One region of the Gordonia sp. LUNF6 genome, then DNA from elsewhere that is predicted to be linked to it. Evidence: predicted binding sites of a transcription regulator. Region 1 holds the regulator's gene; the other holds the start of a gene.
What was found. Region 1 encodes LexA, which represses DNA repair genes until DNA is damaged. Its sites were predicted from a motif close to CGAACANNTGTTCG; they were not measured.
Positions count from the first base shown of each region.

Region 1 (15,859 bases):
GGGGCCCCAGTCGGTGGAGTCCGACAGCGCCTCGGCTTCGGCGATCAGTTCCTCCTTGCGCGCCTTGGCTCCCGCCCGTTCGCGGTCGAGTTCGGCGAAGTGCGCACCGCGACGCCGGTTGAACGCGTCCCGCGCTTTCGAGTAACGCCGCCACAGCGCATCGTCGGTCTTGCGGTCGATGCCCTTGATCGTCTTCCACTCGTCCAGGATCGCCCGGAGCCGGTCGCCGCCCGCCTTCCACGAGGTGCTCTCGCTCCCGATGTGCTCGGCTTCGGCCGCCAGCGCCTCCTTGCGTTCGATCGCCGAGACACGGGCCGACTCGCGCAGGTCCTTGACCTCCTGCGCCACATCGTCGGCGCCGGAGACGATCACCTCCAGACGGGCCGCCAGGCTGTCGACGTCACCGATGACCTGTGCGTCGGGGAGTTCGGCGAGCAGATGCGCCGCCGACGCCTGAGTCTTCCTGGGGTCGCCGGAACGGGCGGTGAGACGCTCCTCGAGGATCTCCACTTCAGTGGCCAGGTCGGCGAACTTCCGGGAGAAGTGCGCGAGGCCCTCTTCGACGGTCCCGGCCTGCCACGAGCCGATCTGGCGCTCGCCGCTCGCAGTCTTGAGCCACACCGCACCGCTCGAATCGATCCGGCCGAACTCGTTCGGATCACCCACCGGCACCGGATGGACCGGTACCGCCGGGGTCGGGCCGCCGACTGCGGGCCGGGGGACCGGACGCGGCCGAGGGCCAGGCTTCGGTCCCGGCTTCGGGCCGGGCTTGGGGGCCGACGGGCCGTTCGAGGCCGGGTTGCTCGAGTCGGGCGAGTTGATCATGCGTGTACCTCTTGAATCGTCTTCGCCGCGCGTCACGGCTGCCAGATCACTGCGTGGTTCATTCACGTGGTTCATTCACTACGAGGTTCATTCAAGCAGGCACGGCGACGGTTGTGGGCGCGGCCTGCAACATTGCCTCCCACATCGAGGCCGGGACGCCGCCGGTGCCGGGCCCGAACCGATGTTCCGCGCGCGCACCGGTAGCGTCGAGACCGTGCTAGCCCTGGTTGCGATAGTCCCGAGCGCTCCGCTGCTCGTCCCCGAACTGGCCGGTCCGGCCGCCACCGACACCGAACCCGTACGCGCGGCCGTGCGTGCGGTGGCGAAGCGGCTCGGCAGCGCGGCCGATCGGTGGATCGCACTCGGCGCAGCCGATCGCGCCGGCTCCGCCGGTGCCACGGACTACCGCAGCTGCGGCGACTTCGGCGGATACGGTGTGCCGCACCCGGTACGACTCGGCGGTCCGCCGACCGAGGGCGCGCCGCTGCCCCTGTCGATGCTGATCGCGGGGTGGGTCCGCGGTGAGGCCGACGGCGGCGGAGAGCGGATCACGGTGACGCCGTGGGTGGTGGATCCGGAGTGGTCGCCGGACCAGTGCGCGGCAGCCGGACTGGAACTCGCGCGCGCCCTGTCCGACGGCGGCGATCCCGACAGCGACGATCCCGACAGCGGCGATCCCGACAGCGGCGATCCCGACAGCGGCGACCGGGTGGGACTTCTGGTGGTGGCCGACGGCTGCACCGCGTTGTCGCCGGGCGCTCCGGGCGGCGGCGAGCGGCCCTCGGCGATCGCGCTTCAGCGGCGGATCGACGACGCGCTCGCCCGCGCGGACACCGGCGCACTGGCCGCCCTCGACGCGGACGCGTGCGCCGCGGAGGGAGTCGGAGGCAGGGCCGCATGGCAGGTCCTGGCGGCCGCCTGCGGCGGTCCCGCGGCCGATGTCGCTGTGTCTGATGTCGCAGCGGCAGAGGTGTTGTATCGCGATGCCCCGTTCGGGGTCGGTTACACCGTCGCCGTCTGGTCGCCGGGGGCGCCGCGGTGACCCTCGCACCCATCGCCGTCATCGGCCCGACGGCCAGCGGCAAATCAGAACTCGCCCTCGATCTCGCCGAACACTTCGGCGGCGAGATCGTCAACGTCGACGCGATGCAGCAGTACCGCGGGATGGACATCGGCACCGCCAAGCTTCCCGTCGCCGAACGGCGGGGGATACCGCACCACCAGATCGATGTCCTCGACGTCACCGAGACCGCCACCGTCGCCCGCTACAAGTCCGCGGCGACGGCAGACGTCGAAGCGCTTCTCGCTTCGGGCCGGCTGCCGGTCATCGTCGGCGGGTCGATGATGTACATCCAGGGCCTGCTCGACGATTGGGAGTTCCCGTCGACCGATCCCGCGGTGCGGGCGAAGTACGAGGCGCTGCTCACCGAGATCGGGCCGTTGGCTCTCCACCGCAGGCTGGCCGAGGTCGACCCGGCCGCCGCGGCCACCATCCTGGACTCGGACGGCAGGCGCATCGTGCGCGCCCTCGAGGTGGTCGAGATCACCGGGGAGCCGTTCGCGGCGTCGGCGCCGTCGATCGGTGAACCGCGGTGGGGGACCCGCATCCTGACCCTCGACCGAGAGAAGGAGGCCCTCGACGAGCGGATCCGGTTGCGCACCGCGGCGATGTTCGACGCCGGCCTTGTCGACGAGGTGCGAGCACTGTGCGAGAGCGGCCTGCGGGAGGGACGGACGGCCTCGCGGGCGATCGGCTATGCACAGGTCATCGAGTATCTCGACGGCGTCTACGACCTCGATCAGGCGCAGGAGCGTACCTTCTTCGGCACGCGACGGTACGTGCGCCGGCAGCGGTCGTGGTTCCGGCGCGACCCGCGCGCGGTGTGGCTCGACGCCGCCGATCCCGCCCTGCTGGAGAATGCGCTCCGCGCGCTCCGCGTAGCCTGATGGGCGTGAAGAACTCTCCGGCGCTGACCTTCGTCAAAGGGCATGGCACCCAGAACGACTTCGTGATCCTGCCCGATCCTCAGGCACAGATCGAACTGACCGAGGACCTCGTCGTCGCCCTCTGCGACCGCCGGCGGGGACTCGGTGCCGACGGCGTTCTGCGCGTCGCGACCGCCGGATCGCTGGTGGCCGAACAGGTGCTGGAACGGCTACCCGAGGGCGTTTCGGGCGTGGACTGGTTCATGGACTATCGCAACGCCGACGGTTCGATCGCGGAGATGTGCGGCAACGGTGTGCGCGTGTTCGCGCACTACTGCCGGACCGAAGGGCTCGTCGACACCGATGCGTTCACCGTCGGTTCGCGCGCCGGGGCCCGTCCGGTCACCGTGCACTCGGCCGACGACGCCGACGCCGACGTGAGTGTCTCGATGGGACCGGTGGCGCTGCGCGGTCCGAGCGAGGTCCGCATCGCGGGTACGACGCTGACGGGCGAGGCCGTCGACGTCGGCAACCCTCACCTGGCCTGCGTGGTCGACGGCCTGACGCCCGAACGGCTCGCGACACTGGATCTCACCACCGGCGCCGAGCTGGACTCGGCGCTGTTTCCGGACGGGGCGAACGTCGAGATCCTCACCCCGCTGACCCCGGGCGGCCCGACCCCGGCCGACGAGGCCGACTTCCATGCGCACATGCGAGTGTTCGAGCGGGGCGTCGGGGAGACCCGATCGTGCGGTACCGGCCTGGTGGCCGCCGCAGCGGCTGCGCTGTCGGGGGCCGGCAGAGACTCGGGGTCGGTCGCGGTCACAGTGCCGGGCGGCGACGTGCTGGTCACTGTCGGCGACGGCTCGGCCGTCCTGCGCGGCCCGTCTCGGCTGGTGGCCCGCGGCCGGCTCGTCGCGGGCTGGGCCGACTGAGCGGGCACCCGCGGGAAATCCGGATGCGTTCCGGTGCCGGTCGGGGGCACAATGGATGTACATATGACTGAACTGACCAAAGAATCTGCATTGGACGAATCCGCCGACGACCGGTCCGCCGAGGAGGTCCCGGGGCTCTCGGAGCGTGGACGCCCGGGCGAACCCACGGTGGGCGAACTCCAGCTCGACGAGCGTGCCTCGCTGCAACGCGTCGTCGGCCTGTCGACCGAACTCGAGGACGTCACCGAGGTCGAGTACCGCCGCCTCCGGCTGGAGCAGGTCGTCCTCGTGGGCGTCTGGACCACGGGGAGCGTCGCCGCGGCCCGCGCCAGCATGGCCGAACTCGCCGCGCTCGCCGAGACTGCCGGATCGCAGGTGCTCGACGCCCTGATCCAGCGCCGTGGCAAACCTGATCCGGCCACCTATCTCGGCTCCGGCAAGGCCGAGGAACTCCGCGAAGTGGTGGTCGCCAGCGGAGCCGACACCGTGATCTGCGACGGTGAGCTGACTCCCGCCCAGCTGACGGCGCTGGAGAAGGTCGTCAAGGTGAAGGTGATCGACCGCACCGCGCTCATCCTCGACATCTTCGCCCAGCACGCCACCTCGCGTGAGGGCAAGGCGCAGGTGGCGCTGGCGCAGATGGAGTACATGCTTCCCCGGCTGCGCGGCTGGGGCGAGTCGATGTCGCGCCAGGCAGGTGGCCGCGCCGGCAGCAACGGCGGCGTGGGCCTGCGTGGCCCCGGTGAGACGAAGATCGAAACCGACCGCAGGCGGATCCGCGAGCGAATGGCCAAGCTGCGCAAGGAGATTCGCGGGATGAAGACGGCTCGGACGGTGAAGCGCGCGGCGCGCCGCCGGGGCGGTGTACCGGCCCTGACGGTGGTCGGCTACACCAATGCCGGCAAGTCGAGCCTGGTGAACGCGATGACCGGCTCGGGAGTCCTCGTGCAGGACGCACTGTTCGCGACGCTCGATCCGACCACCCGCCGCGCGCAGCTCGCCGACGGGCACGAGGTGGTCTTCACCGACACCGTCGGCTTCGTCCGGCATCTGCCCACCCAGCTGGTCGAGGCGTTCCGGTCGACACTGGAGGAGGCCGTCGACGCCGATCTGCTCGTCCACGTGGTGGACGGGTCAGACCCGTTCCCGGCCAACCAGATCTCGGCCGTCCGCCAGGTGTTGGGGGAGGTGCTCGCCGAAGAGGACCGCCCCGCGCCGCCGGAGATGCTGGTCGTCAACAAGATCGACGCCGTCGACGGCGTGACCATGACGGCGCTGCGGGCCGAGTATCCGGATGCGCAGTTCGTCTCGGCCCGGACCGGTGAGGGGCTCGACGGGCTCTTCGCCGCGATCACCGACTTCCTGCAGCGAGACGATGTGGACGCCGTCCTGCAGGTGCCGTTCGCCCGCGGAGAGGTGATCTCCCGGCTCCACCAGCACGCGCACGTGCTCGACACGGAGCACAACGCCGAAGGCACCCGCCTGCATGTGCGGATGCCTTCTGCGCTCGCGGCCGAGTACAGCGATCTGACCGTCGCCTGACGGTCTCGCCCGGCTACTCGGCGTCGAGATCCTTGGCGACCAGTGCCGCGATCTGATCGACCGCGGCCTGGTCGTCGCTTTCGACGGTGACCGAGGCGCCCTTCTCCGCGCCGAGGGTCATGATCATCAGCGCGCTGCCCGCGTCGACCGGATCACCGCCGGCGGCGAGCGTCACCGGGACGCCGAGAGCGGTGGCCGCGTCGGCGATGATGGCGGCGGGACGAGCGTGCAGACCGACGGCCGATCCGACGGTGACGGTGGTGCTGGGCATGGACGTGCCTTTCTTTCGGTGTGACGGCCCGAGCTGCGTGCTCGGGCCCGGGTGTTTCAGGCGGCCTCGGCGGGGATCGGCGTGCGCTCCCGGCTGGGCTGGTACTGCTTGGCGGCGAGGACGGCGACGGCGGAGACGATCACGCCCGCCACGATAGCGATCAGGAACTTCCACCACGTGCCGTTCATCGCGAAGAGGACGAACACGCCCCCGTGGGGTGCCCGGCACTGGACGCTCAACGCCATCGACAGCGCTCCGGTGACCGCACCGCCCAGCATCATGGACGGGATCACGCGGAACGGATCGGCGGCGGCGAACGGGATCGCGCCCTCGGAGATGAACGACGCGCCCAGCAGCCAGGCGGCCTTGCCGTTCTCGCGCTCCGGTTCGGTGAACGTCGACGGTCGGAGGGTGGTCGCCAGCGCCATCGCCAGCGGCGGAACCATGCCTGCGGCCATCACCGCGGCCATGATCTCCCACTGTGCGACGCCCGCGCCGGCGAGTCCGAGGCCGGCGACGCCGAAGGCGTACGCCGCCTTGTTGACCGGTCCGCCCAGATCGAAGCACATCATCAGGCCGATCACGATGCCGAGGATCACCTTGGAACTGCCGGACATCGAGTTGAGCCAGTCCTCGAGCGAGGTGTTGATCCACGACAGCGGACGGGCCAGCAGAGCGAACATGATGAAGCCGGTGACGAGCGTGCCCACCAGCGGAATGATGACGACCGGTTGCAGTCCGCGCGCCCACTGGGGCAGCGGCAGCCGGGAGAGCCAGAGGGCGACGACGCCGGCCAGCAGACCACCGACGAGACCGCCGATGAAGCCGGCGTTCACGGCGACGGCGATCAGACCCGCGGTGAATCCGGGAGCGAGACCGGGCCGGTCGGCGATCGCGTAGGCGATGTAGCCGGCCAGGACCGCCACCATGAGCCCGATCGCCAGATTGCCGATCGCGAAACTCACTCCGCCGAGATACTGCATGAGCCCGCCCGGCGGCAGATCCCAGAGACTGTAGTGCAGTGCGTAGTACAGTCCGTCCGAGGTGCCCTCCTGCACCGTCGAACTGCCGATCTCGTAGCCGGCCAGCAGGAAGCCGAGCGCCATCAGCAGACCGCCCGCGGCGACGAACGGGATCATGTAGCTGACACCGGTCAGCAGAGCCTGCTTGAGCTGACCTCCGATGCCCACACGGGAGGCCGCGGGCGCCTGCGCGCCGGCGTTCGCATCCCCGGCGACGGTGGCGGCCCGGGGATCTCGCGCCGTGCGGACCGCCTCGGCGATCATCGCATCGGGTTCGTTGATCGCGCGTTTGACGCCGGAGGCGACCACCGGCTTGCCGACGAACCGGTCGCGGCCCTTGACGCCCACATCCGTCGCGAAGACCACCACGTCCGCGGCGGCGATCACATCGGGGGCGAAGGGCGTCGAACCGGTCGACCCCTGGGTCTCCACCGCGAACTCCACGCCGGCGCGTTCGGCGGCGAGCTTGAGGGCGTCGGCGGCCATGTAGGTGTGCGCGATCCCGGTGGGGCACGCGGTGACGGCGACGATCCGAGTGGTCCCGGGCTCGGCCGCTGGGGATTCGGTGGTCGGGGTCTCAGTTGCCGGGGTCTCAGTTGCCGGGGTCGCTGCGGGGGTCGCTGCGGCCGGGGCAGGGGCCGGCTTGCCGTCGACGGCCTCGTTGACCAGATCGACGACGGCGGCGGCGTCGGGCGCCGCGCGCAGGGCGGCGACGAAGTCGGGCCGCACGAGGGCGCGCGCCAGCGAACTGAGCACCTTCATGTGCTCGCCGGCGGCTCCCTCCGGTGCCGCGATCAGGAAGACGATGTCGGCGGGCCCGTCCGGAGCACCGAATTCTGCCTTTCGCGTCAGGCGTGCCATGGCGAGGGTGGCGGTGGTGACGGAGGCGACGCGTGCGTGCGGGATCGCGATGCCTCCGGGAATCCCGGTCGCGGATTTGCGTTCGCGTGCCATAGCGGCCTCGGCGAGCTCGGCCGGGTCGGTGCAGCGGCCGGCGTTTGCGACCAGACCGGCGAGCGCGGCGATGACACTGTCCGCATCAGCGCCGGCGTCACCGTCGAGCAGGACCAGCTCCGGCGTGATGATCTGTTGGGACATGATGGCTCCCTCGGTGATTCTGGGGGTCGGGATTCTGGGGGTCGGGGATTCGGGGACTCGGAGATTCTGGGTGTCGGGGTTCTTCGCGGACGGATCAGGACAGCCGGGAGACGGACACACCCGCTTCGTCGAGCAGATCCGGAGTGGGCGGCGTGGTGCCCGGCAGTGCTGCGGCCGCCGAGCCGTGAGCGACGGCACTGCGCAGGAGCCCGGCCTCGTCGGCACCGCGCAGGTGCGCGATCAGATAACCGGCGAGTGAGGCGTCGCCCGCGCCGACGGTGCTGCGGACCGCGACAGCCGGCGCGGTGGCGAACCATATGCCGTCCGGGGTGGTCAGGAGAGCGCCGGCCGCGCCCAGCGTGGTCAGCACCGTCCCGCCGGTCCGGTCGGCGAGTGTTCGGGAGGCGGCCGCTGCGACGCTGGGATCACCCTGCGCCGCAGACCTCTCCATGCCGGCCGGATCGTCGCCGGTGAGTTCGGCGAGCTCATCGGAGTTCGGCTTCAGCAGTGCCGGACGGGCGGCGGCCACCGCGGCCAGGGGTGCACCGGACGTGTCGACGGCCACCCGACAGTGCAGCGACGCCGTCGCGGCGAGTACCTGCGCGTACCAGTCGTCGGGGAGGCCGGGCGGCAGCGAGCCGCACAGAGCGAGCCAGTCCGCTCCCTCGGCACGGGCCAGGATCGTGGTGCGCAGCGCGGCCGCGGCCTCGGCGGAGACGGCCGTTCCGGCGTCGTTGATCTTGGTGGTGGTGCCGTCCGGTTCGGCGACGGTCAGGTTGGTCCGGACCGTCCCGTCCGCCGACACCGCCTGGTGCGGAAGGGCCACGGCGCGCAGGCTGTCGATGAACGGGTCGTCGGCGCGGGCGGGCAGGACGGCCAGTGTGGGAAGGCCGGCGGCCCGCACCACCCGTGCGACGTTGATTCCCTTGCCGCCCGGTTGGTCGACGACGCGGGCCGCACGGTGCACCTCGCCCCTCCGGAGCGGTCCGGCGAGCTCGATCGTACGGTCGGTGCTCGGATTGGCGGTGACGGTGACGATCATGCGATCACCACCTCGATCTCGTGGGCGCGCAGTTCGTCGGCGAAGGCCGAGTCGATCCCGGCGTCGGTCACGAGGACATCGACGTCCTCCAGGGTTCCGAAGCTCATCAGTTCCTCCCGGTTGATCTTGGACGAGTCGGCGAGGACCACCGTCGTCGTGCAGGCCGCGATCATGGCGCGTTTGGTGGCGGCCTCGTCGGCGTCGGGTGTCGACAGACCGTGCTCGAGCGACAGACCGTTGGTGCCGAGGAAGCCGACCGACGCACGGATGCGCGAGAGTCGCTCGATCGCGTCGGCGCCGACGGAGGCACCGGTCTTGGGCCGGAGTCTGCCGCCGGTCAGCAGCACCCCGGAGCCGGGCAACTCCGCCACCACCTCGGCGATCTGCACGCTGTTGGTGACGCAGGTCAAGCGGGCGTCGGCGGGGATGGACAGAGCCAACTGCAGAGTGGTGGTCCCGGCGTCGATCACGATGGAACCGCCGTCGGCGGGCAGGAATGCCAGCGCAGCGGCACCGATGGCGCTCTTCTCGCCTCGGTGGGTCTCCTCCCGAACCACCAGATCAGGTTCGTCGACCACTGCGGCGACGTCGAGGCGTACGGCTCCGCCGTGGACGCGCACCAGATGGCCGCTGCGAGCGAGAATAGCCAGGTCGCGGCGCACGGTCTCGCCGGTCACGGAGAAGCGCGCGGCGAGATCGGCTACGGAGACGCGGCCGCGCAGGCGGACCTCGTTCGCGATCGCCGACTGGCGTTCCTCCGCGTACATCTGCTCTCCCGACTGTCCGATCTCATGCAACGATGGGGATCGTGCAAAGATGTGGATCTGTGTTGATTTGGTTGGTTACACATCTTTGTTTACATGGGTACGTGTTGACACGTCAAGGACTTTCTGTAATCTTTCTCACATGACCGAGGTGACTTCTCCCGTGCCTGCCGAGAACCCGTTCCGCGCCGACGTCATCGTCTCCGGTACTCCGGTGGTCGGTGGCCTCGCGTACGGACCGATCATCAGACCCGCACCGCGACCCGGCTTCGACGCCATCGACGACTCTCCCGTTCCGGAGGAGCTCCGCGACGCAGAGATGGAGCGTTTCACCGCCGCCGCCGGAGTGGTGGCCGACCGGCTGGCCGACCGGGCCTCCCACAGCACCGGCGTCGCGGCCGAGGTCCTGACTGCCACGGCCGGTCTCGCGCGCGATCGCGGGTGGGCGACGGCCGCGGGCAAGTCGATTGCGCAGGGCGTTCGAGCGCCGCTTGCCGCGATCGCGGCCACCGAGCAGTTCGTGGAGATGTTCACCAAGCTCGGCGGCCTCATGGCTGAACGGGTCACCGATCTGTTGGACGTCCGAGACCGCGTCGTCGCCGAACTCCTCGGGCTCTCGGAGCCGGGCATCCCCGTGCCGGACGTGCCGTCGATTCTGCTCGCCGACGACCTCGCGCCCGCCGACACCGCGGGTCTGGACCCGGCACGCGTCATCGGGCTGGGCATGCGGCTCGGCGGCCCCAGCAGCCACACGGCGATCATTGCTCGCCAACTCGGTATTCCGTGCGTGGTCGCCGCCGCTGAACTCGATGAGATCCCCTCCGGAGCCATGGGCTACGTGGACGGGGACGCGGGAACGGTGGGGGCCGCCCCGGACGCCGGACTCATCTCGGACGCCGTGACGGCCGCGGCGACGCGGGCGGCCGAGACGGCGGCCTGGCGCGGGCCGGGCCGCACGGCGGACGGGCACGCGGTCGCGATCCTGGCCAACGTGGCCGACGGCGTGTCCGCTCGGTCGGCGGCGCAGGCGCCGGTGGAGGGCGTCGGACTGTTCCGAACCGAACTGGCCTTCCTGGACCGCGCGGCCGAGCCCACCGTCGCCCAGCAGGTAGAGCTCTACCGGGAGGTGATCGACGCCTTTCCCGGGCGCAAGGTGGTGATCCGCACCCTCGACGCGGGCTCGGACAAGCCACTGAAGTTCGTCGCCCACTCCGACGAGCCGAATCCGGCGATGGGAGTCCGCGGCAACCGCATCGTGCAGACGTATCCGGACATCCGCAACAACCAGCTCGATGCGCTGGCGGAGGCGGCGCGCGACGACGGCCGTGCGACGCCGTGGGTGATGGCACCGATGATCGCCACGGTCGACGAGGCGCGCGAATTCGCCGCGCGGGTTCGGGAACGCGGTCTGGTGCCGGGGGTGATGATCGAGGTGCCGTCGGCGGCGATCCTCGCCGACGCGATCCTCGCCGAAGTGGACTTCGTCTCGATCGGCACCAACGACCTGACCCAGTACACGATGGCGGCGGACCGGATGTCGCCGGAGCTGGCGGCGCTCACCGACCCGTGGCAGCCGGCGGTACTCGCGCTGATACAGCGGGTCGGGGACGCCGGTCGGGACCAGGGCAAGCCCGTGGGCGTATGCGGCGAGGCGGCTGCCGATCCGTTGCTGGCATGTGTGCTGGTCGGGATGGGTGTGACGTCGTTGTCGTCCGCGCCTGCGGCGTCGGCCGCGGTGGGACTGAAGCTGGGTACCGTCACCATGGATCAGTGCCGCGATGCGGCGTCCGCCGCGATCGCCGCGACGAGTCCGTCACAGGCGCGCGAGGCGGTTCGCGCGGTTCTGGCCGGCGAGGTGTGATGTCCCGCTGAGGCCGGCCGGGCGCCTCAGATACGGCGCATCACCGTGACGACCTTGCCGAGGATGGCGGCGTCGTCGCCGGGGATGGGCTCGAAATGCTCGTTGTGCGGCATGAGCCAGACGTGACCGTCGGTGCGCTTGAAGGTCTTCACGGTGGCTTCGCCGTCGATCATCGCGGCGACGATGTCACCGTTCTCCGCCACGTTCTGCTGGCGCACGACCACCCAGTCGCCGTCGCAGATCGCCGCGTCGATCATCGATTCGCCGACCACGCGAAGCATGAACAGGGAACCGTCGCCGACCAGTTCGCGCGGCATCGGGAAGACCTCCTCCACGGCCTGTTCGGCGAGAATCGGTCCGCCGGCGGCGATCCGGCCGAGCACCGGAACGAAGGTCGGCGTGGGGAGTGACTCTCCGTCGGCCTCGGCACCGCCCGAGGGCGGTGTCCGCTGATCGTCCCGAACGTTCACCGCACGCGGACGGTGCGGATCGCGCTTGAGAAGGCCGCGGCGCTCGAGCGTGCGGAGCTGATGGGCCACCGACGACGTGGAGGTGAGTCCGACGGCCTCGCCGATCTCACGGATGCTCGGCGGGTAGCCGCGCTCGCGGACCGACTGACGGATGACCTCGAGCACCTCGCGCTGACGCTGGGTCAATGAGGCCTCGAGCGTCGCGGTGGAGAGCATCGGATCGGGCGTGTCGGTCACGGTCGGGCCTTTCGTCAGCTGTGTTCGATCGATGGTCCAAAGGCTAGTTGAGTAGGTCACAAAACTCAAACAATTGTTCGACGCGTGTCGGCGTTTGTCGGACCCCTCGTGTTAACTATCGAACAAGAGTTCTTCGAACACGCGATCGATTGGAGACGAGTCATGAGCACGAGGACGGCACCCGCCCCGACCGGACGCGCCACCGCTGTGCGCTCCACTGCTGTGCACTCCACCGCTGTGCACTCCACTGCTGTGCACTCAACCGCGTCGGCGATGACCTGCGACATCCCGGTGGTCCGTGGCTCGCTGGTCCGTGATCGGGGAGTACGCGGAGCGGGGCGAGGCGACTCGAGCGGAACGTGCTTCCCGACCGGCCGCCCCGAGCGGCGTCGCCCGGTCGCGGACCGGCGAGTGATGTTCGATGCGCCGCCGGCCGGCCGGACCGCGCTGTCGCCCTCGGTGTACCGCAGGCGCCGGTGGGCCGGGGCCGCGGTGGTCGGCGGCACCCTCGCCGGCATGGTGTGGCTGCTCGCCCTCGTCGGAGCGGGCTACCAGGATGCGGCGACGCCGGAGTCGCCGGCGGCGACGCACGTGGTGTACGTCCGGTCGGGGGAGTCGCTCACCGCGCTCGCTGAGCGGATCGCTCCGGAGTTGCCGTCCGCGGGCGTCATCGCCCAGCTGCGCGACCTGAACGGCCTCGAGACATCGGGACTGCATGTCGGACAAGCGCTTATCGCCCCGCAGTACGGCTGAGGCGGGCGGGTATTGTCATGGCATGCGCTGCCCGTTCTGCAAGAACGACGACACCCGTGTCGTCGACTCCCGAGTCGCCGACGACGGCCAGGTGATCCGTCGCCGCAGGTCGTGCAATGAATGCGGGCGGCGGTTCAGCACGGTCGAGACGGCTGTGCTGTCCGTGGTGAAGCGCAACGGCATCTCCGAGCCCTTCAGTCGCGAGAAGGTGATGCAGGGCGTGCGCCGCGCCTGCCAGGGCCGTCAGGTGGACGAGGACGCACTGGCGAAGCTTGCGGTGCAGGTGGAGGACACCGTGCGCTCGTCGGGTTCGGCCGAGATACCGAGCAATGAGGTCGGTCTCGCGATCCTCGGTCCGCTGCGCGACCTCGACGAGGTGGCCTATCTGCGGTTCGCCTCGGTCTACCGGTCGTTCGAGTCGGCCGACGACTTCCAGCGCGAGATCGATTCGCTGCGCCGCGACCGTCACTGACACTCACGGCACCGGCGCCACCGGTCCGAGCAGTCAGCTGAACTTGTCGATCGCCTTGATTATCCGCTGCTCGGAGACTGGACCGTTGGTGCCGAGCTGCTGAGCGAACAGGCTCACGCGGAGTTCCTCCAGGCGCCACTGCACCAACTCGTTCAGCGCCTCGTGGCGTGCGGCCGGAAGCTGGGCGAGGCGCCGATTCCAGACCGCCACCACCCTGTCGATGGCGCCCATCGCCTCGTTGTCCCGGCCGGCGGCGGTGTTGAGGGACTCGAGGCGCAGCCGCGCGGCGGTCAGATAGCGCGGCAGCGAGCGCAGATGCTCCAATGCCGTCGCGCCGACGAAGCCGTCGAAGATCAGATCGTTGACCTGATCGGAGACGTCGTCGGCGGCGAGAGTCCCGGACCGGGCGTCGACGGCCCGGCGCACCGGGGAGTATTCGGCGAGCGCCGCGACGGCGGCGTCGAAGTACTCGGGTGCGCGCGACCGGATCACCGGCCCCAGCCGCGCCGAGAGCGCGCCGAAGTCACCGGGACTGCGCAGGGCGGCCAACTCCGGCTCCCGTGCCAGGGTGTCGGTGACCGCCCGTGCCGTGCAGTCGGCCAGCAACGCGTCCACGTCCGGATACGGGCTCTGGCTCAGCGCGAGCTTGGCCGGCGGCGGCAGAGTCGACGCCAGCTTGCGGCTGGGCGGCGCGATCGCGAGTCGCAGGAGTTCTCCGGCGGCGGCGGCGATGCCGGCGTCGCGCTCGGTGGAGGTGGCGGCCTTCGCGATGCGTACGCCCTGTCCCGGCACGGTCGCGAGCGTGGGATAGCGGGTGATCGTCTGTCCCGCAACGGTCGCCGTCTCGGAGTCGGCGAGGGTGCCCAGACCGTCGGCGGTCCATTCGCGGTGCAGGGGCGCACGGCGGTCGCGGTCGGCGTCGGCAGACAGGTCGGTGCGAAGCGCGGCGAGCCGGTCGCCGCGCGCGATGATCGCGCCGTCTGTGCCGGTGACTGCGAAGTGCATCCGCAGATGCGGGGGGAGTGCCGACGGATTGAAATCGCGCGGAGCCAGGGTGACCCCGCTGATCGACGACAGCTCGCGAGCCAGGCCGGTGAGCAGTGGCTCGCTGCGCACCGAGAGTCGGCTGAGAGCGAGTTCGGCGTACCGGGACGCCGGGGACATGGACTTGCGCAGGCCCTTGGGCAACGACTTGATCAGCTGCGTCGCGAGTTCGGCGCGCATCCCGGGTACGAGCCAGTCGAATCCGGTGTCTCGCACATGTGCCAGGAGCGGCTCGGGGATGATCGCGGTCACGCCGTCATTGGGTGCGCCGGGCTCGAAGTGGTAGCGGAGCTCCAGGCGGGTCTCGCCCTGCTGCCAGGCGGCCGGATAGTCGGCGGCCGTGGGGACGTCGTCTCCGAGTAAGTCCTCGGGCCGGAGGTTGAGCAGCGCCGGATCGGTGCGGCCCGCCTTCTTCCACCACGAGTCGAAATGCCGTGTCGACACCACGGTGGACGGTATGCGCGCCGCGTAGAACTCGAAGAGCTCGTCGTCGGAGATGCGCAGGTCCCTACGCCGCGCGCGATGTTCGGTCTCGGACGCGTCGCGGAGCAACTCGGCGTTGTGGGCGAAGAACGCATGACGGTTACGCCAGCGTCCGGCGACCAGTGCCTCCTGGATGAAGATCTCGCGCGAGGTCTTCGGGTCGATCGACCCGTAGTTCACGCGGCGCTGTGCCACCAGGGGAACTCCGTACAGGCTGACCTTCTCGTACGCCATCACTGCGCCGCGGCGGGTGGACCAGTGCGGCTCGGAGTAGGTGCGCGTCACCAGGTCGCCGGCCAACTCCTCGACCCAGGCCGGATCGATCGAGGCCACGGTGTGTGCGAACAGGCGCGAGGTCTCGACGAGTTCGGCGGCCACGACGAAGGCGGGCGGTTTGTTCGCGAGGAAGGATCCGGGGAAGATCGCGAACTTCGTGCCTCGGGTGCCCAGATAGTCGCGTGAGTCGCCTTGCCGCGCACCGATGTTGGTCAGCAGGCCGGAGAGCACGCTGCGATGAACGGCTGCCGGGTCCACCTCGGTGTCCGGGATCTGCCACTTGAGGTCGCTGACGGTGCGCCGCAGCTGCCGGTGCAGATCGATCCATTCGCGGATCCGCAGGAAGTGCAGGAACTCTCGCTCGCACATCTTGCGGAACTGGCTGCTTGAGAGTTCCGCGCGCCTGGCCGTCAGATACTCCCAGAGCTTGAGGTGCCCGAGGAACTCCGACCCCGGCACCGCGTGCCGGCGATGGGCGGCGGTGGCGGCCTCCCGCTTGTCGCTGGGGAACTCCCGAACGTCGGGCAGGGCCAGCGCCGCAGTGATGACGAGCAGGTGATCGAGGCAGCCGTTGTCGTGTCCGGCAACCAGCATCCGGCCCAACCTCGGGTCGACGGGCAGCCGCGCGAGCTGCTTGCCGATCTTGGTCAGCCGCGCGGACGCGGAATCGGTGCCGGTGACCGCTCCCAGTTCGGACAGCTGTGCCATGCCGTCGCGGACCGCTCGCGGGTCGGGCGCCTGCACGAACGGGAAGTCGTTGATGTCGCCCAGCCGCAGCGACAGCATCGACAGGATGACGGCGGCGAGATTGCTCCGCAGGATCTCCGGGTCGGTGTAC
Region 1 is NZ_CP178181.1:1,709,783-1,725,641, forward strand. It holds gene ACK8HH_RS08015 (DUF349 domain-containing protein) at 1-825, opposite strand, end outside; gene ACK8HH_RS08020 (hypothetical protein) at 1,040-1,867, shown strand; gene miaA (tRNA (adenosine(37)-N6)-dimethylallyltransferase MiaA) at 1,864-2,772, shown strand; gene dapF (diaminopimelate epimerase) at 2,772-3,686, shown strand; gene hflX (GTPase HflX) at 3,750-5,228, shown strand; gene ACK8HH_RS08040 (HPr family phosphocarrier protein) at 5,242-5,499, opposite strand; gene ACK8HH_RS08045 (fructose-specific PTS transporter subunit EIIC) at 5,556-7,619, opposite strand; gene ACK8HH_RS08050 (1-phosphofructokinase family hexose kinase) at 7,714-8,661, opposite strand; gene ACK8HH_RS08055 (DeoR/GlpR family DNA-binding transcription regulator) at 8,658-9,428, opposite strand; gene ACK8HH_RS08060 (putative PEP-binding protein) at 9,568-11,286, shown strand; gene lexA (transcriptional repressor LexA) at 11,313-11,972, opposite strand; gene ACK8HH_RS08070 (LysM peptidoglycan-binding domain-containing protein) at 12,156-12,746, shown strand; gene nrdR (transcriptional regulator NrdR) at 12,769-13,218, shown strand; gene hrpA (ATP-dependent RNA helicase HrpA) at 13,252-15,859, opposite strand, start outside.

Region 2 (15,859 bases), 130 kb from region 1:
CGTAGATCACCGTGACCGTGCCGAGCGCCGCGAACGACATCATCATCATGTTCAGCACGGACTTGGCACGCGAGAGCCCTCCGTAGAAGAACGCCAGCGCGGGTGTCATCAACAGCACGAGCGATGCGCTCACGATCACCCAAGCGGTATTACCCGCATCAACGGTTCCGAACACGTTGTCCGGCAATGCAGTCTGCACTCCTCGCACCTCCTCGCGAGACGTCGCCGATCGACGTCTCGCGATAAGAGTGCAACGCTGGTGTTGCGTGCCGCGTCGCGCAGAAGTTTCGGGGCCGTCAAGGAATCCGCGGAAATGTTTCGCGGGTGTTGCGCGGCGGCCGGGTCACACTTGTCCGCGCAGTACGTGCTTGAGGATCTTTCCGCTGGGATTGCGCGGCAGTGTCTCGACCGTCACCACCTCGCGCGGCAGTTTGTAGCGAGCGAGCTTGTCGGCGAGGAACTCGCGCACCTCGTCGAGCGTCAGTTCGGTCCCGTCGACGGTGACGCACATCGCGACGACCGTCTCGCCCCATTCGGGGTGCGGACGGCCGATCACCGCGACGTCCGCCAGGCGGGGATGCGCGCGCAGCACCTCCTCCACCTCCTGCGAGTGGACGTTCTCGCCCCCGACGATGATCACGTCCTTCAGTCTGTCGACGATGTAGAGGTAGCCGTCCCGGTCCATCCGTGCGACGTCGCCGGTGCGGAACCAGTCGCCGACGAAGCAGTCGGCTGTGGCGGTCTCGTTGTTCAGGTAGCCGATCATCCGGGTGTCGCCGCGCAGCCAGATCTCGCCCGTGTCGCCGGGACCGACGTCGCGTCCGTCGGCGTCGACCAAGCGCAGGTCGACGCCGACCATCGGACCTCGGCCGATCGAGCCGGCCTTCGCCAGTTGCTCGTGGGGATACAGGGCCGTGCCCGCCGGCCCCATCTCGCTCATGCCGTACACCTGGAAGAAGCGGTCGCTGCGGTAGGCCGCCACCAGCCTGCGGGCCGTGGCCTCGCCGAGCGACGCGCCGCCGTACAGCCACTTCGACACGGTCGACAGGTCGTGGTCGGCGAAGTCGAGCGCGCCGGCGTCGGCCAGTTGCACCGGCAGGAGGTATGCGATCGGCGAGCCGAAGAAGGCGGTGATCCGGTAGCGCTCGACGGCGGGCAGCAGTTCGGCCGGATGGAACTCACGCATCAGAACAGTCGTCGCACCGAGGGCGATCATCGTCAGCAGCCAGTCGTTGAGCGGCGCGGCGTGCCAGATGGGCATCGCGAGCAGGAACCGCTCGTCCTGCGTGAACCCCAGGGTGGCCGCGAGCGCCGGCGCCAGGCCGGACAGGGTGCGATGCGTGTGCAGGCAGCCTTTGGGCGAACTGGTGGTCCCCGACGTGTAGAGCACCTGCGCCACCGAGTCGAGGTCCGAGTCGACGGCGCCCGGGACAGGAGCGGCGGCGCGGACCGACTCGTCGAAGTCGGGCAGGCCGTCGTGAGCGCTCTCGGTGGTGAACCACCGGAACCCCGGCGCGCCGGCCACCGCGGTCTCGGCGAGGGATCCGGAGACGACGCCGACGACCGCGCCGCTGTGCTCGAGCGCGTAGGCCACCTCCGGCGCGGCGAACTTGTGGTTGACCGGAACCAGCGCGGCACCCGCGAACCAGGCGCCGAACGCCGCCACGACGAACCCCGGCGTGTTGTACGTCATGACCGCCACCCGGTCGCCCGGCCCGACACCGGCGCCGATGAGCACCGACGCCGCACGTCGCGCCCGGTCGAGGAGCTCGCTGTACGTGATCTCCTCCTCGCCGTGGACGACGGCGGCTTTGGTCGGATTCAGGCGCGCGCTGCGCTCCAGAGTGGCGGTCAGATGCATCGAGACGCTCTTTCGAAAGACGACGGCCTCGGGAGGCCGGGGATGGAGGGTGCGGTGGTGTGGACCGTGGGCCGGTCGCGCCGGATTCAGGCGCGGGCGACGATTTCCGCGAGGTCGAGTGCCGAGTCGAGGACGCCGTACATGTGACCCGGATCGGCGATCCGTCCGGCGACGAATGCGTCGGTCACCGACTCGGGCGCCTGCCGGATGAGGATCGAGCCCTGCAGCGCGATCGCCATCGATTCGGTGAGCCGGCGGGCCACTGCGGGAGCGCCCGCGGGGTCGGCGGACGCCTGCGCGATGAGTTTGCGGGTCTTCTCGACGTGGAGGTCGTACTCGCGGTACACCCCGAGTGCGCGCTCGAACTCGTTGTCGACCGCCTCCACGGACATCGGGTCACGCATCATGGCACGCAGGACGTCGAGTGCGATGACATTGCCCGACCCCTCCCAGACCGCCATGACCGGCTGTTCCCGGTACCGGCGCGAGAGCGGGAAACCGTTCTCGCAGTAGCCGTTGCCGCCGAGACATTCGAGCGCCTCGTAGGCGTGGTTGGGGCCGCGCTTGCAGACCCAGTACTTGCCGACGGCGGTCGCGAGCCTGCGGAAGGCCGCGGACTCGTCGGCGTCGTCGTCATAGGCGGCAGCCAGTCGCATCGCGGTCCAGATCGCGGCCTCGGCCTCCACCTGCAGGTCGGCGACGACGGCCGTCATCGCCGGCTGGTCGACGAGCCTCGCGCCGAAGGCCGAGCGGTGGCGCACATGCCACGCCGCCTCGGCCACCGACTGGCGCATGCCCGCGGCGCTGCCGATCACGCAGTCGAGCCGGGTCTGGTTCACCATCTCGATGATGGTCCGTACGCCCGAGCCCTCGTCGCCGAGGCGCCAGCCGACGGTGCCGTCGAACTCCACCTCGCTCGAGGCGTTCGACTTGTTGCCGAGCTTGTTCTTGAGCCGCTGGACGTTGAAGACGTTGCGGGTGCCGTCGGGCAGCACGCGCGGCACCACGAAGCAGGTGACGCCCGGAGCGGTCTGGGCGAGCACCAGGAAGGCGTCCGACTGCGGTGCCGAGCAGAACCACTTGTGGCCGGTGATCGAGTACATGCCGTCCGACAGCTCCACCGCGCGGGTGGTGTTGGCGCGGACGTCGGAGCCGCCCTGCTTCTCGGTCATCGCCATACCGAAGATCGCCGAGGTCTTCTGTCCGGAACCGAGGTCGTGCCGGTACTCGCGCGAGAAGACACGCGGAAGCCACTGCTCGGCGAGCTTCTCGTCCACTCGCAGCGACGGGACGACGGCATGCGTCATGCTCACCGGGCAGGCGTGGCCCGGCTCGATCTGCCCGAACTGCATGAACATCGCGGCCCGCGCCACGTGGGCACCCGCGCGCGGCTCCGACCAGCAGCTGGTGTGGGCGCCGTGGGCGATCGCGTCGCCGATGATGCGGTGATAGGCCGGGTGGAACTCGATGTCGTCGATCCGGTTGCCCCAGCGATCGTGGGTGTGCAGTTCGGGGGTGATCGTGTTGGCGAGTTCGGCGTCGCGCTGGAAATCGGCCCGGCCCACCAGGGCGCCTGCCTCGGTGAGCGCATCGGCGGCCCATCCGGCGCCGTAGACGTTCACCGCCTCCACCAGCGCGGTGTGACTGGTGAACTCGTTGACGTCGACGCGGGCGGGCGCCTGATTGAAGACCTCGTGTGTGGCGGGCATGGCGGCGGGCTCCTTCGGTTGATCGATCGGGGTCTGTCGGTTCGGTTCAGACCGGCGCGGTGGCACCCAGCGCCAGAAAGCAGAATCGGCGGATGGTCGCCACCAGCTCGGCCGGGTCGGAGTGCGGAAGCGGTGCCGTGTCCGGGTCGAGCGCTCCGACGAGCGCTTCGGAGATCGCTCCCATCACGGCCGACGCCACGACCGGCGCGTCCTGGTCGACGAACACTCCGGCGGCGACGCCGTCGGCGATGATCCGCTCGCCGAGCTCGCGGTACGACTGCCGGAGATGCAGACGTTCGGCCTCCACCGTCGGTATCACCGGCTCGAAGAGCAGCGACCACGCCAGGCGGCGGCCGCGAAGAGCGCGGTCGGCGAAGACGTCGATGAGCGTGCCCAGCTCCCGGCCGGGATCGCCGCCGACCGCCTCGACCGCGCGACGCACCTGGTCGAACTCGTAGCCGGCGGCGTCCCGGAAGACCTCGGCCAGGAGCGCCTCTCGGTTGGCGAAGTACGAGTACACCGATCCGACGCTGACTCCGCTCCCCTCGGCGATCGCCGCGACGGTAGCGCCGGAGAAACCGGAGTCGGCCACGATCCGGCGCGCCGTCGCGAGAATCGAGGCACGTTTGGCCTCCGCACTCCGTCGGGTGGCCGCGGTCGGTCGGTACGCCATCGTCACCTCTCAGCCCGGGGGCAAACTTTGAATCGCGATTCAACGGTTAGAAGAATTGAATCACGATTCAACCGAAGTCACAAGGGGGTCGGAAAACAAGATCGTCCCTGTGACGGACCGGCGAGGGCGATATGTCCTCGACCGTCCGTCACAGGGACGATCCTGGCGACTCAGTTCGGTACAGACGCCGGTTCGGTACAGACGCCGGTTCGGTACAGACGTCGGTTCGAAAAAGCAGCGCGCTACAGCAGCGCGTCGACGAATGCCTCCGGCTCGAACGGAGCGAGGTCGTCGGCGCCTTCGCCGAGCCCGACCAGCTTCACGGGGACGCCGAGCTCCTCCTGGATGCGGAACACGATGCCGCCCTTGGCGGTGCCGTCGAGTTTGGTGAGCACCACGCCGGTCAGCGAGACCACTTCGGCGAACACCTTGGCCTGCATCAGACCGTTCTGGCCGACCGTGGCGTCCAGGACCAGCAGCACCTCGTCCACCACGGCCTTCTTCTCGACCACTCGCTTGACCTTGCCGAGCTCGTCCATCAGGCCCGCCTTGGTGTGCAGACGGCCCGCGGTGTCGATCAGCACCACGTCCACGCCTTCGGTGATTCCGGTGCTGACGGCGTCGAAGGCGACCGAGGCCGGGTCGGCACCCTCCTTGCCGCGGACGATTCCTGCGCCGACGCGCTCACCCCAGGTCTGCAGTTGGTCGGCCGCGGCGGCACGGAAGGTGTCGGCGGCGCCCAGCAGCACGCGGCGGCCGTCGGCCACCAGCACGCGCGCGAGCTTGCCGGTGGTGGTGGTCTTGCCGACGCCGTTGACCCCGGCCACCAGCACGACCGCCGGTCGGTCCGCATGGGGAAGGGCCCGAACGGAGCGATCGAGTTCGGGATGCAACTGCTCCACGAGGACCCGCTTGAGGGCGGCGCGCGCGTCCTCGGCCGAGCGGACCTTGCCCGTCGCCAGTTCCTCACGGAGCCGTTCGGTGACCGTCGACGTGGCGGCGGTGCCGAGATCGGCCATCACCAGCGTGTCCTCGATCTCCTCCCAGCTGTCCTCGTCCAGATCGCCCGCGCCGAGCAGCCCGAGCACGCTCGCGCCGATCGCACCCTGCGACCGCGACAGGCGCCCGCGCAGGCGGGAAAGCCGTCCCGCGGTCGGCGCGATCTCGTCGAGCGCTGGAGCGGTGTCGACGGGTGCCGGTTCGGCGACAGGTGCGGGTTCGGCCACGGGCTCGGGTTCTGCGACCGGCTCGGGCTCGACGACCTGCTCGGGCTCGACGACCGGTTCCGGTTCGGCCGCCGGCGGTTGTACGACGGTGGTTTCGTCGGTCTCCGGCTCGACCTGAGCGGCAGGCTCGGGCTCGGCGACGGGCTCCGGTGTGGGCGGCGTCGGCGGCTCCGGACGGTCGAGGGTCGCCGATCCCGCCCCGCCCTGGCTGAAGGAGAATCCGGAACCGGCCTTGTAGCCCCCGGAACGATCGACTTGCCGTTGCGATCCGTCGGTGACCTGATCGGTCCCGGCGGCGGGCTCGTCCCGGAGCGAGATCCGGCGGCGGCGATTCAACGCGTAGCCGGCGCCGGCGACCAGGGCGAGGATGACGACGATCGCGATGACGATGCCGACGATGAGTTGGGTGTCCACTGGAGAAGTTGTCCCTTCAGCTCGTGGGAGCGGAGTCGGTTGGTGAAGTCGAAGGATCGGGTGCGGCGGCGGCCGGGGTCACGTCCACCCCGCGCAGTCGTTGGGAGATCACCTGGGTGATCCCGTCGCCCCGCATGCTCACGCCGTAGAGCGCGTCCGCGATCTCCATGGTCGGTTTCTGGTGGGTGATGACGATCAGCTGGGACTTCTCCCGCAGCTGTTCGAACAGGGAGATGAGCCTGCGCAGATTCGCGTCGTCGAGGGCGGCCTCCACCTCGTCCATCACGTAGAAGGGCGAGGGCCGCGCCCGGAAGATCGCGACGAGCATGGCGACGGCGGTCAACGACTTCTCGCCGCCGGAGAGCAACGACAGTCGCTTCACCTTCTTGCCCGGCGGCCGCGCCTCCACGTCCACCCCGGTGGTGAGCATGTCGTCCGGATCGGTCAGGACCAGCCGGCCCTCGCCCCCGGGGAACAGCGTCGCGAAGACCTGGACGAACTCTCGCTCCACGTCGGCGTACGCATCGGTGAAGACTTGGAGGATCCGGGCGTCGACGTCGTCGATGACGTCCATCAGGTCTTTGCGCGCAGCCTTCACGTCCTCCAGCTGCGCCGACAGGAAGTTGTAGCGTTCCTCGAGGGCCGCGAACTCCTCCAGGGCGAGCGGGTTCACGCGGCCGAGTGTCTTGAGGTCCTTCTCCGCCTTGCGCGCACGCATCTCCTGGGTGGCGCGGTCGAAGGGCATCGGCGCGGGGGCCACCACTTGTTCGCCGCGAGCCTTGGCGTCCTCGTACTCGCGCATCTCCAGATCCGACGGCGGCATCGGGACATCCGGTCCGTACTCGGCCACCAGGTCGTCCGGCGCGATCGCGAACTGTTCGAGCACCTGTTCCTCGAGCTGTTCGATGCGCAAGGCGGCCTGCGCTCTGGCGAGTTCGTCGCGGTGGACGGCGTCGCGCAGTTTGTTCATCACCGTGCTGAGCTGGTCCACCTGCGCCCGCAGGGCGTCCACCTCGGCCGTGCGCTGGGAACGGATGGCTTCGAGTTCGTCGCGAGCCTGCGCCGCGTCGGTCACGGCCGCGGCCACCGCGTCCGCGAGTCGTTCTCCGGTGTCGGCCACCGCACTCGCCACGCCGGCCGCGTACTTGCGGAGAGCGTCCTGGCGCCGCTGGCGCTCCCGATTGGCCCGCTCGTTGGCCGCCGCGCGACGCAGACTCTCGGCCTTGCCGCGCACCGACGCCAGGCGTTCCTCGGCGGTCCGCAGTGTCAGACGCGTCTCGACCTCGGCGGACCGAGCGGACGCGACTTCCGCCGCGGCGGCATCGCGCATCGCTCTGTCGCCGTCGGCGACCGGCTCTTCGGCTGCACCGTCGACGGCGCGGGCCAGGCGCTCCTCCACCTCGGTGAGCTTCTCGAGATTCTCCGCGCGGCCCTGTTCGACGAAGTTGCGTTGCCGCACGAGCCGGTCGGCCTCATCCCGTGCAGCACGGATGTCCGAACCGAGACGCCCGAGCGACTCGTAGGCCGCCCCGAGGTTCGCGTCGGACTCGTGGAGGGCAGCGAGCGCCCCCTCGGCGTCCTCACGCGCCCGTTCCTGTTCGGCGATGGCCGCGGCCAGCTCCGATTCCAGACGCAGTGCCGTCTCCTCGGCGGCCGCGAGGTCGTGTGTCGCGGTATCGATCGCGGACTGCACCTCGATGGTCGACGGCCGTCGTGCGGATCCGCCCTCCACGCTGGCCGAGGAGATGCGGTCGCCGTCGCGCGTGACGCCGACCACTCCGAGCTCACGGGCCAGGTCCAGCCCGGTCTCGGGATCGTCGACGACGATCGTCTCGGCGAGCAGCACGTCGAGCGCGCCCGCCACCTCGTCGGGTGCGGTGACCAGGTCACGGGCCCACACCGCACCGTCGGGCAGCGACGGCCGACGGTCGGGGTCGACGCCGGGCAGTCCCCCGACGATGAGGGCCGCTCGCCCGCCGTCGCCGCTGCGCAGTTCGCGCAGGGCCCGCACCGCGGCGAGCGCGTCGACCGTCGTGATCGCATCGGCGGCCGGCCCCAGCGCTCCCGCCATGGCGGCTTCGTAGCCCGGCTTCACCGTCAGCAGCTCCGACAGCGGCACGAGGACGCCCTCGGTTCCGCGTTCGATCAGCCAGGCCCCGCCGTCACCGCGTTCCAGACCGACCGAGAGCGCTTCGATCCGCGCGCTGAGCGACGCGATCGATCTGGCGGTCTCGCGCTCACTCTGGCGGAGCCGTTCGACGGTCGCAGTGGCCTCGGCCAGCGCCGCCGCACATCGTTCGTGGTGCTCATCGAGGCCGCGTTCGGCGTCCTCGAGGATCCTGACCCGCGCCACCTCCTGATCGAGGGCCGCCTGCGCGGTGTCGGCCCGCTCGGCGGCCGCCTCGATCGACGCCGTCAGCCGGGCGGTCTCGGCGTCCACCGACTCCACCCTGGTTCGCAGGTTCGCGGCCTCGCCCTCCAACCGCGCCAGACCCTCGCGGCGGTCGGCGACGGCCTGCACCGCGGCCAGGTGCGCGCGCTCGGCCTCGTTGGCCACCTGCTCGGCGGCCTGCAGCGCGGCGGTCGCGTACTCCAGCCGCTCGGCGGCCTCCTCGACCGCCTCGGTGTGCTCGGCCTCGGTCATCGCAGCGCGTTCGGCCTGCCGTTCCAGTTCCTCGGGATCGGGACCGGAGTTGGCGACGCTCGGCGAGGCCAGGTTCGCCGCGCGTTCACCGGCGAGCCGCAACGTGCCGCCGACCCGCTCCGACAGTGCGCCGAGTTGGTAGAAGACGCGTCCGGCCTCACTCGCCGCGGGCGCCACCTGCGCCAGATGCTCCTGTGCTGCCGACAGCGCCTCCGTGGCGGCGTCCAGCGCGGCCGCCACCTCGTCCTGCTGTCGCCGGACGTCGGCCTCCACGGCGCTGTGCTGCGCCATCTCCTCGCGTCGCTTCACGAGGTCGTCGGCGGCCAGCCGCAAGCGGGCGTCGCGCAGGTCGGCCTGGACGGTCGCCGCGCGCCGCGCCACCTCGGCCTGCCGGCCGAGCGGCTTGAGCTGGCGGCGGAGTTCCGTCGTCAGATCGGTGAGACGGTCCAGGTTGGCGGCCATCGCGTCGAGTTTGCGGACCGCCTTCTCCTTGCGGCGACGATGCTTGAGGACCCCGGCGGCCTCCTCGATGAACGCGCGCCGTTCCTCCGGCCGGGCCTCCAGGATCGCCGCCAGCCGGCCCTGCCCCAGGATGACGTGCATCTCGCGGCCGATGCCCGAATCGGACAGCAGTTCCTGAACGTCCATCAGGCGGCACGAATTGCCGTTGATCTCGTACTCGCCCGCGCCGTCGCGGAACATGCGCCGCGTCACCGACACCTCGGAGTACTCGATCGGCAGCGCGCCGTCCGAGTTGTCGATGGTCAGGGTCACTTCCGCGCGGCCCAGCGGGGCGCGACCGGAGGTCCCGGCGAAAATGACGTCGGCCATCTTTCCGCCGCGCAGGGCCTTGGCCCCCTGCTCCCCCATCACCCAGGTCAGGGCGTCGACGACATTCGACTTGCCCGACCCGTTGGGCCCCACCACACACGTGATGCCGGGCTCGAACCGCAGCGTCGTCGACGACGCGAACGATTTGAACCCTTTCAGGGTGAGGCTCTTCAAGTGCACGACCTGACAGCCTACCCGGATCAGCGCTCGACGAAGCCCGTCAAACCACCGCGTGCCGCCTCGAAGGACTCCACCACCAGATCGACTCGGCCGGGGGTGTCGGACGAGCGCAGCGCGGCCAGCAGTGCCGTCAGCGATTCATGCGGACCTTCGGCGACCACGAGCACCCGACCGTCGGGCTGGTTCGAGGCGTATCCCACCAGACCGAGTTCCAGCGCTCGCGACCGGGTCCACCAGCGGAATCCGACGCCTTGGACTCGCCCGTGCACCCACGCGGTGAGGCGCTGCATCACTCGGTCTCCATGGTGAGCGAGACCTGAGTTCCCGCCTTCAGGGTGCGGCCGACCGTGCAGACCTTGTCGATGGCGCGCTCGACGACCACGAGCAGGCGCTCGGCGGCCTCCGGGTCGAGTTCGGAGAGGTCCACTTCCAGGACCTCGTCCAGCTGCGGGTACCGCTCGTTCTCCCGGTCGGCGTCGCCCGAGACCCGCACGGTGGCGTCGTAGTCGTCGCCCAGTCGGCGCGAGAGCGGCCGGTCCGACGACATCCCCGTGCACGCGGCGAGTGCGATCTTCATGAGTTCACCCGGGGTGAAGACGCCCTCGACGTCCTCCGAGCCGATGAGGACCTGCGCCCCGCGCGAGCTCTGCCCGGTGTACCTCCGGGTTCCGGTCCGCTGGACCCACAGTTCAGTCATGTCGTCGTGCCTTTCATCTGCCGTTCGTGGAGGTGTTCACGTCTCGGTGTTCACGCCTCCCCCGGTCGAACGCCGCCGGCCTCGCAGACCTTCCCGGCCGTCGGCGTTCCAAGACTGTTCAACCTACCGGGTGGCCGGCTCGCCCTGCGGATCGGCTTGAGGACGTCGACGAGAGCGCGTCGCCGAGAACGGTGCGCTGAATCCGCCTCGTTCCGTTCGAGTGATTTGTCAGACCCTGCCGATATCATCGAATGTAAGTTCGAGGCACTCGAAGGGGAGGCGTGAACATGCAGGTGAGGGAGCATTCCGGCTCGTCGGTGGTGGTCGACGACGGGTCGATCGTGATCCGGATCGGATGTCCGGCAGGTTCGACCGACGGGTCCGGTTCGGATGCGGCTGCGGTGTCGCGGGCTGATCGTGCCGCGTTGTTGACCTTCGCAGCGCGGGCTGACTGCTATCAGGGGTTGGTGATGTGGCATCGCTATCAGGCGGTGTACTCGCTGTATCGGGCGAAGCAAGCGGAATTAGAGGCCGACGCGTCGGTCGATGCGTACACGCGGTTGTTTGATCCGCAGTGCCAGATGGCGGCCTCGTATGCGACAGCGGCCGGGGTCCGGCAGTACGCGGGTGAGTTGTTCGTCGATCGGGCGATCGCGTGTTTCGAGCGGATTCCGTCGATCGGCCGACTGATGCGCTACGGGGTTCTCACTCCGGGGTGGTTCGTTCGAGCCGTGGAGCAGACCGCGTTGGTCGACGACGGCGACCTGCTCGCCTTCATTGATGCGGAGATCGCACATCGTCTGGCCGGAATGGGTGGACTGTCGGCGAACCGGGTGGAGTCGACCGTCGCCGCGATCGTGGCCGAGCACGACCCGGACGCCGCGACCCTGACTCGTGAGCAGGTCGCGTCGAGCAAGAAGGTGTCGGTGACGCCGGTCGCCGACGGCGTGTCGGAGATGGTGATCGTCGGCTCCACCGAGGACGCGGCGATCTCCCTCGGGGCGATCAACGCGCTCGCCGACGGCGTGTGCCCGTTCGACCCGCGAACCAAGCAGGCCCGCCGGTCCGACGCCGCTACCGCACTGCTGCAGCAGAGCCAGTTCACCTGCCTGTGCGAGCGGGACGACTGCGTCTCGGAGTTGGCGCCCGCGCAGATCGACGCGCGGCGCGCCCATGTGATGGTTCACGTCGTGGTGCGCAAGGAGGCGCTCGACGGCGTGTCGCAGCTACCGGCGTACGAGGATGGCGTCGGTCCGATCTCCGCCCACCACGCCCGGGAGTTGGTGCGTCGTCCCGACGCGGTGATTCGCGAGTTGGATCTGGACACGGTGATCGCCGACTGCATGCGACACGCCGGTCGGTACCGCCCCTCGGCGGCGGTCGACACAGCCGTCCGCGCCCTGTTCGGCACCTGCACCGTCGCCGGCTGCGACCGCCCGGCGTGGAAGTCCGACCTCGATCACGTCGTCGAATTCGACCACCGCGATCCGGGCAACGGCGGGCCGACGTGCGTGTGCAATCTGAATCCGAAGTGCCGTTTCCATCATGGCGTGAAAACCCACGCCGAAGGGTGGGTCGATGATCAGATCGTCGACGCCAACGGCGTCATCTGGACCGAAGTCACCACGCCGGACGGGATGACCGTCCGCCGACAGGCGATGAACCTGTGGCTGCTGCCCGAGCTCGGGCACATTCAGTGCCGGCACGGCGTGTCGTTCGGCATGTCGGACTCGCCCGCGACGCGCCCGGAGAACCGACACGCCGAGAATGAACCGGAACGGCGACTGACCCGCACTCAGGCCAAGCACCGCTACCGCACCCAGAGGCGCGCCGCCAACCGCCGACAGCGGGAAATCGCGACGGTCACCGACGGCGAGCCGCCGTTCTGAGTCCAGCGGCATCGGCGGAGCCGGTCGATCGCCACAGACTCAACCAGCCGTGACCGGCCGCGGGAGCCGTGTCCAGATGCAGACGCAGCACCTCGGTCAGCAACAGTTGCATGAGGTCAGTGACGATTGAATCGTCCCGGGTTTGATGGAGACAGGTTTGACCGGAAGGGACACTTGTTTCGTGCCTCGCCCACCGAAGTACTCACCCGAGTTGCGGGATCGTGCCACACGGATGGCCATCGATGCTCGGAAGGACCCCGAGACCGCGCCCGGAGCTCTGGCGCGGATCGCCAAGCAACTCGACGTCAACCCCGAGACCCTGCGGACCTGGGTCCGCCGCGTCGAAGACGGCCAAGCCGAAGCGCCTGGGGTCGAGACAGTTTCAGATATCGAGCGGATCCGCTTGTTGGAGAAGGAAGTTCGAGAGCTGCGTCGGGCGAACGAGAGGGCGGATTCAAGCGGTCAGTGCAACGAGTCCTGTGAGATGAGGCAGTCACTGATCACAGGAGGATCCGGATGCAGGGCAAGCACGGTCATCTCAGTCGGGAGCAGAAGCGGCTGGCACTCAGGCTGCATGCGAGGGGTTGGCGGCTGGTCGACATCGCCAAGGAGATCGGCTGCAGCGCGCCGATGGTCGGGATCATGGCCCGCACCGGCAGGCACGCCGACGCCAAGCCGTTCGGCTGGGAGCCACGCCAGGGCTGCCTGACGATTGACGAGCGCGAGCAGATCCTGGTGGGGATCAATCGTGGCGACACCTTCACCGCGATCGCCGAGCACCTGGGGCGCGCGGTGTCGACCATCAGCCGCGAGGTGAAGCGCGGCGGTGGTCGCTGCGGCTACTCGGCATGGCATGCGCACGAACGCGCTCGCGATCAAGCTCGTCGGCCGAAGTCTTTCAAGCTCGCGTCAGGCCGGTTGCTCGAGGAGGTCTCCAGCCGGCTGGAGCAGTTGTGGTCCCCCGAGGAGATCGCGGCGCGCCTACGGTTGGATCACGCCGATGATCCGGAGATGCGCGTGAGCCACGAGACGATCTACCAGTCCCTGTTTGTCCAGGGCCGAGGCGAGTTGCGCCGCGAGTTGGCGCGGTGTCTACGGTCCGGAAGAGCGGCCCGAAAGCCCCGCGGCACCACTGACGGCCGCGGCCGGATCCCCGGCATGGTGATGCTCAGCGAACGCCCCGCAGAAGCCGACGACCGCGCCGTGCCCGGACACTGGGAAGGCGACCTCATCCTTGGCGAGGGCAGCCGCAGCGCGGTCGGGACGCTCGTCGAGCGATCGACGCGGATGACGCTGCTGTTGCACCTCCCAGATGGCAAGACAGCCGAGCAGGTCGAGGCAGCGATGCGCGCCGCGATCAGCAAACTACCGTCCTCGTTGGCCAGAACGATCACCTGGGACCAGGGCGCGGAGATGTCGCAGCACGCGGCGTTCACCACTGCCACGGGTATCCCGATCTACTTCTGCGATCCCCACTCGCCCTGGCAGCGCGGGAGCAACGAGAACACCAACGGCCTGTTGCGTCAGTACCTGCCCAAGGGCACCGACCTGAGCGCCGTCACCCGCGAGGAGTTGGACGCGATCCAGGACAGCCTCAACAGCCGACCGCGCAAGACTCTGGGCTATCTGACACCATCAGAGAAGCTCGCAGAGCTTCTTGCGCCCACCGCTTGAATCCGCCGATCTTGAAGACCGCGTCGGCTTTCTTCGCGGCCGAGCTCGACCGGCCACACCGCTGATCGGTCAAGTCCCGGGTAGTGGTGTAACTGGTTGTGGTCCTTCGTAGGTGGTCAGGCGGGTAGTTGGATCAGTGGGTCGGTGTTCACCTCCGGCGTGTGGTCGGTGACGGTCAGGCGGCAACGGCTGAGCACCTCGAGGCCGAGGTAGCGGCGGCCTTCGGCCCATTCATCTGTCTGCTCGGCGAGCACTGCTCCGATGAGCCGGATGATGGCGTCGCGGTTGGGGAAGATGCCGACGACGTCGGTGCGGCGGCGGATCTCGCGGTTGAGCCGTTCGGTGGGGTTGTTGGACCAGATCTGGCGCCACACATCTTCCGGAAACGCGGTGAACGCCAGCAAGTCTTCACGGGCGTCGCCGAGGTGTTCGGCGACGTCGGGCAGCCGGTCTTCGGTGTATTCGAGCAGCCGGTCGAACTGGGCGTTCACCGCCTCTGGTGTGGGTTGGTCGTAGACGCTGTGCAGCATCGCTTTCACAGCCGGCCACATCGATTTCGGGCACACCGCCATCAGATTTGCGGCGTAGTGGGTGCGGCAGCGCTCCCAAGCGGCGCCGGGCAGGGTCGCGGCGATCGCCTCGACCAATCCCGGCATGGGCGTCAGAGGTCACCAGGCGGACTCCGCCGAGGCCGCGGGCGACCAGGTCGGCGAGGAAGGTGTTCCACGAGGCTTTGGTTTCGCTGGTGGCGACCTGCTGGAGTCGTTCATGCCGACGAGGCAGATGACGCTCGTATCTACCCTGACCTCACCGCTGTCTGTCGATTCGCAGCCAAGAAATTGCCATCGCCGGCTGCAGGCTCGAGGAAAGTCCTGTCGACAAAGTCAGTGCCGGTCTCCAGGTCCTCGCGCACCAGGTCAAGCATCCGCTCAACCATGTGGCGCGGCGTGAAGACCTCACCGTGGGCCTTCACACGGTGCCTGGACTTCATCAGTTACTCCCTCCTGTCGGCCCGCGACTGCTGGCCTCTACTCGATGGCTACACCCTATCGGCCGGTACCGACATCGAGTGACGCACACGAGAGCGGCAGGTTCCAAGGAAGGATTCTGAACGGACCGCCCGATAGAAGGCGACGTACACCGACAGCAGGCACCAATACATTGCGAGTAGTCGGTCAGGCAACCCTCCGGCGCCGCGGCACCCGCTGACACGTCGGGCAGAAGAACGAGCTCCGGTTCATGAATGCTTCGCGCACCATCGGCGTCTCGCAGCGACGGCACGGAAGTCCTTCGCACCCATAGGCGTTCAACGATCGTTCGAAATAACCCGACTGCCCGTTCACGTTCACGTACAGGTCGTCGAACGACGTGCCGCCGACCTTGACCGCCTCCCGCATCACCTGGGTTGCGTGATCGACGAGTTCTCCCAGCCGGGCGCGCGGAATGCCGCGCGTGCGTCGCCGGCCGTGCAGGCCGGCGCGCCAGAGCGACTCGTCGGCGTAGATGTTTCCGACACCGGAGATCACGGTCTGGTCGAGGATCGCGCGCTTGATCTCCGTGTCCCGACGCCGCAGCGCGGTGACCACGCCGTCGCGGTCGAAAGCCGGCTCGAAGGGATCCGGTGCGATGTGCGCCACCGACTCGGGTACGCGGCGCGGCCCGGCGTCGACGAGTTCGTCCAGATGCCAGCCGCCGAAGGTCCGCTGGTCGACGAAACGCAGTTCGTTCCCGTCGTCGAGGGGCACGCGGATGCGCAGGTGCACCGGATCGGCGGCACCCTGCTCGGCGAGGAGCATCTGCCCGCTCATGCCGAGATGGACCACTACGGCCACCTCGTCCGCGCGGTCCGCGGCGAGCAGCCACATGTACTTACCGCGCCGCTCGACGGCCTCGAAGGTCTTGCCGCGCAATCGATTCGAGAGATCGACGGGTCCGCCGACGTGGCGTCTGGCCGCGCGCGGATGCAGCACCTCGACCTCGCGCGCCGTCCGACCGGAGAGATGGGACGACAGGCCGAGACGGATGGTCTCGACCTCGGGAAGTTCAGGCACCGGACGGTCC
Region 2 is NZ_CP178181.1:1,580,508-1,596,366, reverse strand. It holds gene ACK8HH_RS07445 (ammonium transporter) at 1-199, opposite strand, end outside; gene ACK8HH_RS07440 (class I adenylate-forming enzyme family protein) at 344-1,861, opposite strand; gene ACK8HH_RS07435 (acyl-CoA dehydrogenase family protein) at 1,948-3,570, opposite strand; gene ACK8HH_RS07430 (TetR/AcrR family transcriptional regulator) at 3,617-4,243, opposite strand; gene ftsY (signal recognition particle-docking protein FtsY) at 4,486-5,883, opposite strand; gene smc (chromosome segregation protein SMC) at 5,900-9,538, opposite strand; gene ACK8HH_RS07415 (acylphosphatase) at 9,559-9,828, opposite strand; gene ACK8HH_RS07410 (OsmC family protein) at 9,828-10,235, opposite strand; gene ACK8HH_RS07405 (DUF222 domain-containing protein) at 10,517-12,124, shown strand; gene ACK8HH_RS07400 (transposase) at 12,270-12,833, shown strand; gene ACK8HH_RS07395 (IS30 family transposase) at 12,755-13,798, shown strand; partial or broken gene ACK8HH_RS07390 (transposase) at 13,915-14,554, opposite strand; gene mutM (bifunctional DNA-formamidopyrimidine glycosylase/DNA-(apurinic or apyrimidinic site) lyase) at 14,974-15,849, opposite strand.
Region 2: the regulator LexA is predicted to act here: its motif matches at 10,484-10,497, upstream of ACK8HH_RS07405 (DUF222 domain-containing protein).